One region of the Reyranella sp. genome, then DNA from elsewhere that is predicted to be linked to it. Evidence: predicted binding sites of a transcription regulator. Region 1 holds the regulator's gene; the other holds the start of a gene.
What was found. The regulator PhoB, encoded in region 1, activates phosphate uptake and scavenging genes when phosphate is short. The targets are predictions, from matches to a motif close to TGTCATNNANCTGTCAT.

Region 1 (4,417 bases):
GCCTCCGGCTTCCTGTTCGGCTTCACCCGCGGCAAGCCGCTCGCCGAATGCGCGCGGCTGGGCGGCATCGCTGCGGCAGAGATCATCTCCCACGTCGGCGCGCGGCCCGAGACGGCGCTCAAGGACCTGATTTGAGCGCTGACGCACCGGCAAAGGGGTGGCGGGAGTCGCTAGCGACTTACCGCCATCCGCGCGTCGTCCAGTTCCTGTTCCTCGGCTTCTCGGCCGGGCTGCCCTTCCTGCTTGTCTTCTCGACGCTGTCGGCGTGGCTGCGCGAGTATGGCATCAGCCGCACCGCCATTGGCTTCATAAGCTGGATCGGCATCACCTATTCCTTCAAGTTCGTCTGGTCGCCCGTCGTCGATCGCGTCCCCCTGCCGCTGCTGACCCGCTGGCTGGGACGGCGCCGCTCCTGGATGCTGCTGGCCCAGAGCGGGATCGCGGGCGGCCTGCTCGCCATGGCGTTCTGCGACCCCCGCACTGACCTGTGGTGGATGGTCGTGTTCGCACTGGTCGTCGCCTTCTCATCGGCCACGCAGGATATCGCCCTCGACGCCTGCCGTATCGAAGCAACCGATGCGAGTCTGCAGGGTGCGACGGCCGCGACCTACCAGCTCGGCTACCGCATCGCTGTCCTCGCCGCCGGGGCGGGCGCCCTCTACGTGGCGCAATTCGTCTCCTGGACGGCGGCCTACCAGACGATGGCGGCGCTCGGTCTCGTCGGAATCATGACGACCCTTCTGATCTCGGAGCCGGAGCGCCGGAGCACCGCCGCGACGACCGCGCTCGAAGGCAAGGTGGCCATCTTCGCCGCGGGGCTCGGGAACATGCCCGGCTGGTCGCGCAAGGTGCTGATCTTCGTCTATGACGCAATCGTCTGCCCGTTCGTCGATTTCTTCGCGCGCTTCCGCTGGATGGCGGTCGTCCTGCTGCTGTTCATCGGCCTGTTCAGGCTGTCGGACATCGCGATGGGCGTCATGGCCAACCCGTTCTACATCGACATGGGGTTCAGCAAGGATCAGATCGCCGACATCTCGAAGATCTACGGCTTCGCCATGACGATCCTGGGCGCGCTGCTGGGCGGAGCGCTGGTTTTCCGCATCGGTGCAGCGAGGCTTCTGATGCCGGCGGTGGTCCTGATTGCAGCGAGCAATCTCACCTTTTCGTGGCTCGCTTGGGTCGGTCATCCGGACCTGCTGATCCTCACCATCGCCATCAGTGTGGACAACCTGGTTGGCGGCATGTCCGGTTCGATCTTTATCGCCTTCCTGTCGGGACTGACCAACACGGCCTACACGGCGACGCAGTACGCGCTCTTCACCTCGGTTATGACACTGCCCGGAAAGCTGCTCGGCGGCTCCTCGGGATGGGTCGTCGACAGGCTGCAGGAAGAATTCTCCGCCACCCACAGGTTCGGGGGTTACGCGATCTTCTTCGTCTACACCACGCTGCTCGGCCTGCCTGCGCTCGTGTTGGCGGCCATCGTTCGCCGTCACTTCGAAAAAGAAACCCCTCCTTCGGGGCCGAAGGAGGGGTAGTCGTAGATCGGCTACGGGGTATCAACCGTGCCGGGGGAACCTGCCCATTCCAGTGCGGGGCGTGGGGGGCCAGGATGGAATGAGCGAGTTCCGTGTAGCGGCGGCACGCTACAGGAGCGTGACCGGGGTGTGGAAAACTACCCTTGCAATTACCCTTGCGCGTCGAGCGCGTAGCCGGCGGCGCGGACGGTGCGGATCAGGTCGGCGTCGCTGTCGCCGTTCAACGCAATGCGCAGGCGGCGGATATGCACGTCGACCGTGCGGGCCTCGACATAGACGTCCTTGCCCCACACCGAATCGAGCAGCTGCTCGCGCGAGAAGACACGGCCGGGATGTTCCATGAAATGGCGCAGCAGGCGGAACTCGGTCGGCCCGAGATGGACCGGCTTGCCGCCCCGCGTCACGCGATGCGCGACGAGGTCCATCACGATGTCGGCATAGCTCAGCGCCTCGTCGGCGAGCGCCGGCCGGATCCGGCGCAGCACGGCACGGATGCGGGCGACGAGCTCGGTCGGCGAGAACGGCTTGGGGACATAGTCGTCGGCGCCGGCGTCGAGGCCGCGCACGCGATCGCCCTCCTCGCCGCGCGCCGTCAGCATGATGATCGGCAGGTTTGCTGTCGAGGTCTGGCGCCGCAGCTGGCGGCAGACCTCGATGCCCGACATCAAGGGCAGCATCCAGTCGAGCAGGATCAGGTCGGGCGTATCCTCCTGCACCGAGGCCAGGGCCTCCTCGCCGTCATAGGCGACGGCGACGGCGAAGCCGGCCTGCTCGAGATTGTAACGCAGCAACTCCACCAACGCGGTTTCATCCTCGACGATCAGCACGCGCGGCTTCAGCGACGACGTCTGCGTGTCGCGGCGGGAAGGAGCGGTGGTGGCCACGTTCATGACGCCGTATCCGTCGTGTAGAGTGAGCCACTGCCTTTGCGCCGGGTTTCGGCGAAGCTCTGACCGGTGCTGCGGAAGCTCACCAGCTCGGCGATGTTGGTGACATGGTCGCCGGCCCGCTCGATGTTCTTCGCCATGAACAGGAGATGTGTGCAGGCCGTGATGGTGCGCGGGTCTTCCATCATGTAGGTCAGGAGCTCGCGGAACAGGCCGGTGTAGACCTGATCGATCTCCTCGTCGCGGTTCCACACGTCGTGCGCCTTGGCGACATCGCCGTCGGCAAAGGCGTCGAGCACGTCCTTCAGCGCGGTCCTCACCAGCTTGCCCAGGCGATCGATGCCGGCGACCGCCGACGCCGGCGCGGTGCCCTGGGTCATCACGATGCCGCGCTTGGCGGTGTTCTTGGCGTAGTCGGCGATCCGCTCGAGCGCCGCCGCGATCTTGATCGACGACAGCACCATGCGCAGGTCGTTCGCCATCGGCTGGCGCAGCGCCAGGAGCTTGACGGTCTGCTCCTGCACCGCGACATCGAGGGCATCGACGCGAGCGTCGTCGGCAATCACCTCCTCCGCGATCTGCGTGTCGCGCTCGCGCACGGCGGTCAGCGCCTTGGCGAACTGGCTCTCGGTCAGGCCGCCCATCTCGTTGATCGTCGCGTTGAGGCGCTCCAGCTCTTCGTCGAAGCGCTTCAGAATGTGGTCGCTCGCCATTGTACTTGATCCTTCTTCGGGCACGCCGGTCAGCCGAAACGGCCCGTGATGTAGGCCTGCGTGCGCTTGTCCTTGGGGGTCGTGAACACCGTCGCGGTCTGACCGAACTCGATCATCTCGCCGAGATACATGAAGGTCGTGAAGTCCGAGACGCGCGCGGCCTGCTGCATGTTGTGAGTCACGATCACGATCGTGTAGTCCTGCTTCAGCTCGTCGATCAGCTCCTCGATCTTGGAGGTCGAGATCGGGTCCAGCGCGGAGCACGGCTCGTCGAACAGGATGACCTCCGGCTTGACCGCGACCGTACGCGCGATGCACAGGCGCTGCTGCTGGCCGCCCGACAGGCTGAGGCCGCTGGCGCCCAGCTTGTCCTTGACCTCGTCCCACAGCGCGCCGCGGCGCAGGGCGTGCTCGACCCGGCCGTCGAGTTCCGACTTGGGCAGGTTCTCGTAGAGACGGATGCCGAAGGCGATGTTCTCGTAGATCGTCATCGGGAACGGCGTCGGCTTCTGGAACACCATGCCGATGCGCGCGCGCAGCAGGTTGATGTCCTGGTCTTCACGCAGGAGGTTATCGCCGTCGAACATGACGTCGCCGGTGGCGCGCTGGCCGGGATAGAGGTCGTACATGCGGTTCAGGATACGCAGCAGGGTGGACTTGCCGCAGCCCGAGGGCCCGATGAACGCCGTCGCCTTGTTCGCGTAGAGCGACAGGTTGATGCCCTTCAGCGCCCGGCTGTCGCCATAGAAGAACTCGAGGTTCTTGATCGTGATCTTGGCCGTGAGCTTCGAGACGTCGATTTGGCCGTGCGCAGCGACGGGAACGGCGACGCTGGGAGCGTCGGTGGATTGCATGGACATCAGGATTTCCTCGCGGAGGTAAGCGAACGGGCCAGGATGCTGAGCCCCAAGACGGTGACGGTGATCAGCAGCGCGCCGGTCCAGGCGAGCTTCTGCCACTCGGCATAGGGCGACAGGGCGAACTGGAAGATGACGACCGGCAGGCTGGGCATCGGCGCGCCCATGTTCAGGCTGAAGAACTGGTTGTTCAGGGCGGTGAACAGGAGCGGGGCCGTCTCGCCGCTGATGCGGGCGATGGCCAGCAGGATGCCGGTGACGATGCCCGCCTGGGCGGCGCGATAGGCGATGCGGACGATCATGTGGGCGCGCGGCAGGCCGATCGAGGCAGCGGCCTCACGCAGCGTGTCGGGCACCAGCATAAGCATGTCCTCGGTCGTGCGGACGACGACGGGGATCACGATGACGGCCAGGGCGACGGC
Region 2 (4,417 bases), 3.2 Mb from region 1:
TGCGCGAGCGGCGTGGCCACCTTCTGCTGCTGTCCGAATTGCCGCCGGCCCGCTGGCGCATCGCGCTGCCCGACCTGGCCTCACGGCTGCGGGCCGCGCCGTCGGTGGCCGTGGTGCCGCCCGACGATGAGCTGCTGGGTTCGATCATCCTGAAGCAGCTCGCCGACCGGCAATTGCATGCCGGCCCCGGTGTCGTGCAGTATCTCGTCTCGCGCATGGAGCGCTCGGCGCAAGTGGCGCGACGGCTGGTCGCCGCGCTCGACCAGCGCGCCCTTGCCGAACGACGCGAGATCGACCGCCGTCTTGCGGCCGATGTGCTGGCAGAGCTTGCGGGGGAAAGGTCATGACACGATGGCTTCTGGCAGCGGCGATCGCGCTGTTCGCCGCGCCGGCCTTCGCGCAGAAGTCGGGCGTGATGGGCACATGGCTCACGGCGTCCGGTGCGGCGCAGGTGAGGCTCTCGCCATGCATCGGCGAGGCAACTGGGGCGTTGTGCGGCGTGGTCGTTGCGTTGTTCGATCCCAAGGGGCCGGACGGCAAGGTCGTGACGCCGCAAACGGCGACCGATCATCGCAACGAAAACGCGGCGCTGCGCAGCCGCAAGGTGCTCGGCATGCTGTTGATCTGGGGATTCAAGGCGACGTCGGATCCGAATGAGTTCGAAGGAGGCCGGATCTACAACCCCGAGAACGGCAAGACATACAGCGCGAACATCAGCCTGCAGCCGGACGGAAAGCTCCGCCTGCGCGGCTATGTCGGTTCGCCGATGCTCGGCGAAACCCAGCTTTGGACCAGAGTCAGCCAGTAGGGAGCGAAAGATGGATATGGGCATCAAAGGCCGCAAGGCGATCGTCTGCGCGGCGAGCAAGGGCTTGGGCAAGGGCTGCGCGATGGCGCTCGCCGGCGAGGGAGTCGACCTCGTCATCAACGCGCGCACCAAGTCGGAGCTCGAGGCGACGGCGGAGGAGATCCGCAAGAAATACGGCGTGAAGGTCACCGCGGTCGCGGTCGACGTCACGACGGAAGACGGGCGCAAGCAGGTGCTGGCGGCGTGCCCCGAGCCCGACATCATCGTCAACAATGCCGGCGGCCCGCCGCCGGGCAACTTCCGCAACTGGAACCGCGACGACTGGATCAAGGCGCTCGACGCCAACATGCTGACGCCGATCGAGTTCATCAAGGCGTCGGTCGATGGCATGATGAAGCGCGGCTTCGGGCGCATCGTGAACATTACCTCGAGCTCGGTGAAGGCGCCGATCGACATCCTGGGCCTCAGCAACGGCGCGCGTTCGGGCCTCACCGGCTTCGTCGCGGGCGTGGCGCGCACGACGATCCGCCACGGCGTCACGATCAACGGCCTGCTGCCCGGCCCGTTCGACACCGATCGCCTGCGTGGCACCATGAAGGTGCGGGCGGCGAACGCCGGCAAGAGCTTCGACGAAGAGTATGCAGCGGGCGCCAAGGCCCATCCCGCCGGCCGCTTCGGCACCGCCGAGGAGTTCGGGATGATGTGCGCCTTCCTGTGCAGTGTGCATGCCGGCTACATGACCGGCCAGAACATCCTGATGGACGGCGGCCAGTACCCCGGCACGTACTGACGCAACTCATGTCATGATCTCCCGGATCGCGAGCCTCCGGTTCGCGGTCCGGGAGAGCGTGAGCTCGTTACTCCGGCAACAGATCACGCGGGCGGACGAAGGACACGAGTTCGGCGGAGCCCGGTGCGAGCTCGGTCCACAAGGTGGCCGGCGCCCGCAAGGTCGCCAGGGTGCCGGTCGGATATTTCTCGCGCAGGGCTGCGAGGTCGGTCGCTCTGCCGCTGCCGGCCAGGCTCTCCGCCAGCGCGCCGATGCCCTCGTTGTGCCCGATCAGCAGGACCGTGCCGACCTCTTCCGCAAGGGCGCGCAGGCGCCCCAGCAGGGCGTCTTCGGAGGCGAGGTAGAGGCCCCGCTCCAGCGCGATCGGCGGGGCAGGGGCGGTCAGCCGATGGACCAGCGGCGCCAGCGTCTGGCGGGTTCGCGCCGCCGTCGAGCACAGGATCAAATCCGGCCGCGGCGCGTTACGCACGATGTGGTCGGCCATTGCCTCCGCGGCCCGCTCGCCACGGCGGTTCAGCGGTCGGTCATGGTCATCCAGGCCGGGCTGGCTCCAGGCCGATTTCGCATGGCGCAGGAGGAGAACCACTTTCACGACGTGACTCCAAATAATCCTTTGGAAACAGTTGTTTAGTGAATTGGCATGACACCGTCATGGTGACTCGTTACGCTTGCTGTGAATAACTCGGGACCGACATGGACGCTCTCAATCCCGATATGGCCGACGCGATCACGGCCGACAATCCGCACCGCTTCATCAACCGTGAACTGTCGTGGCTGGCTTTCAACACGCGTGTGCTCGAGGAAGCCAGCAACCCGCGCCATCCGCTGCTCGAGCGGGTGAGATTCCTGTCGATCTCGGCGGGCAACCTCGACGAGTTCTACATGGTCCGCGTCGCCGGTCTCGTCGACATGCTGCCGAATCGCTCGACCATGCTCAGCGACGACGGCCTGACACCGGGGGAGCAACTGGCGGCGATCCGCGAACGCGCGTCCGCCCTTATGGATGAACAGCAGCGCGTCTGGGGGCTTCTGCAGGGTGAATTGCGCGAGGCCGGCATCGCTGTTCTGGCCGGCAGCGAGCTCAGCGATGGCGAGAGGACCTGGCTCGAAACCTACTTCATCGACCAGGTCTTCCCGATCCTGACTCCCCTGGCAGTCGATCCGGCCCATCCATTCCCCTTCCTCCCCAACGGCGGCTTCTCGGCAATTTTCAAGCTCAAGCGCAAGGACGACAAGCGCCCGCTGATGGCGCTGTTGCCGTTGCCGCCGCAGGTCGACCGGTTCGTGCGCCTGCCAGGCCCGGCCATCCGTTTCCTGCCGCTGGAAGAGCTGATCGCGATTTTCCTGCCGCGCCTGTTCCCCGGTTACGGAGTGAGCGAGCGCGGCTTCTTCCGGCTGATCCGCGACAGCGACGTCGAGATCAACGAAGAGTCGGAAGATCTCGTGCTGCTCTACGAGAGCGCGCTGAAGCGCCGCCGCCGCGGCGACCTGATCTCGATCTCGCTCGACGTCGACATGCCGGGCGAGCTGCGCGACTTCCTGTTCGACCAGCTCGAGATCGCTGGCCAGATCGTCCACGTCTTCCACCTCGACCGCATGCTCAACATCGGCGATGTCAAGGCCGTGATCGTCGACGATCGGCCGGACCTCAAGTTCGCGCCCTACAACGCACGTTTTCCCGAGCGCATTCGCGATTTCGCCGGCGACTGCTTCGCCGCCATCCGCGCCAAGGACATCGTCGTCCATCATCCCTACGAGAGCTTCGACGTTGTGGTGCAGTTCCTGCGCCAGGCCGCGCGCGACCCTGCCGTGGTGGCGATCAAGCAGACGCTCTACCGCACTTCCGCCGACTCGCCGATCGTCAAGGAGCTGATCGCGGCCGCCGAGGCAGGCAAGACCGTGACGGCGCTGGTCGAACTCAAGGCGCGGTTCGACGAGGAGGCGAACATCCGCTGGGCGCGCGATCTCGAGCGCGCCGGCGTGCAGGTGGTCTACGGCTTCATCGACCTCAAGACCCACGCCAAGGTGTCGATGGTGGTGCGCCGCGAGGCGCAGGCGATCCGCACCTACGTCCATTTCGGCACCGGCAACTACCATCCGATCACGGCGCGCATCTATACCGACCTGTCGTTCTTCACCTGCGATCCGGCGATGGGCCGCGATGCCGCGCGCCTGTTCAACTACATGACCGGCTATGCCCGTCCCGAGAAGATGGAGAAGATCGCTTTCGCGCCGGTGACGCTGCGCTCGACGATCTTTGGCCTGATCGACGCCGAGATCGCCAATGCGACGGCCGGCAAGCCGGCGGCGATCTGGTGCAAGCTCAATTCCCTGGTCGATCCCGACATGATCGACCGGCTGTACGCCGCCTCGAAGGCGGGCGTGCATATCGACCTCGTGATCCGCGGCATCTGCTGCCTGCGGCCGGGCGTGCCGGGGCTGAGCGAGAACATCCGGGTCAAGAGTATCATCGGCCGCTTCCTGGAACATGCACGCATCGTGTGCTTCGGCAACGGCAAGGCGCTGCCGTCGCCCGATGCCAAGGTGTTCATTTCCTCGGCCGACTGGATGCCGCGCAATCTCGACCGCCGGGTCGAGCTGTTCTGCCCGGTCGAGAATCCGACGGTGCACGAACAGGTGCTCGACCAGATCATGGTCGCCAACCTGAAAGACGACGCCCAAAGCTGGACCATGGGGCCGGACGGCATCTTCACCCGCCGCCCGACGGGCAAGGAACCATTCATTGCCCATCACTATTTCATGACGAACCCGTCACTTTCGGGCCGGGGCAGCGCTCTTCGGCTCAGCGGCGCAGTGCC

Region 2: ACQY8M_RS22940 (RNA degradosome polyphosphate kinase) is a predicted target of PhoB. The motif match lies at 2,235-2,251, and genes of this name have one in related genera.

Annotation. Positions count from the first base shown of each region.
Region 1 is NZ_OZ257242.1:1,544,641-1,549,057, reverse strand. It holds gene ACQY8M_RS07495 (adenosine kinase) at 1-135, shown strand, start outside; gene ACQY8M_RS07490 (AmpG family muropeptide MFS transporter) at 132-1,538, shown strand; gene phoB (phosphate regulon transcriptional regulator PhoB) at 1,688-2,428, opposite strand; gene phoU (phosphate signaling complex protein PhoU) at 2,425-3,138, opposite strand; gene pstB (phosphate ABC transporter ATP-binding protein PstB) at 3,168-3,998, opposite strand; gene pstA (phosphate ABC transporter permease PstA) at 3,998-4,417, opposite strand, start outside.
Region 2 is NZ_OZ257242.1:4,726,154-4,730,570, forward strand. It holds gene ACQY8M_RS22920 (chromosomal replication initiator DnaA) at 1-347, shown strand, start outside; gene ACQY8M_RS22925 (DUF2147 domain-containing protein) at 344-808, shown strand; gene ACQY8M_RS22930 (SDR family oxidoreductase) at 819-1,598, shown strand; gene ACQY8M_RS22935 (SixA phosphatase family protein) at 1,666-2,190, opposite strand; gene ACQY8M_RS22940 (RNA degradosome polyphosphate kinase) at 2,292-4,417, shown strand, end outside.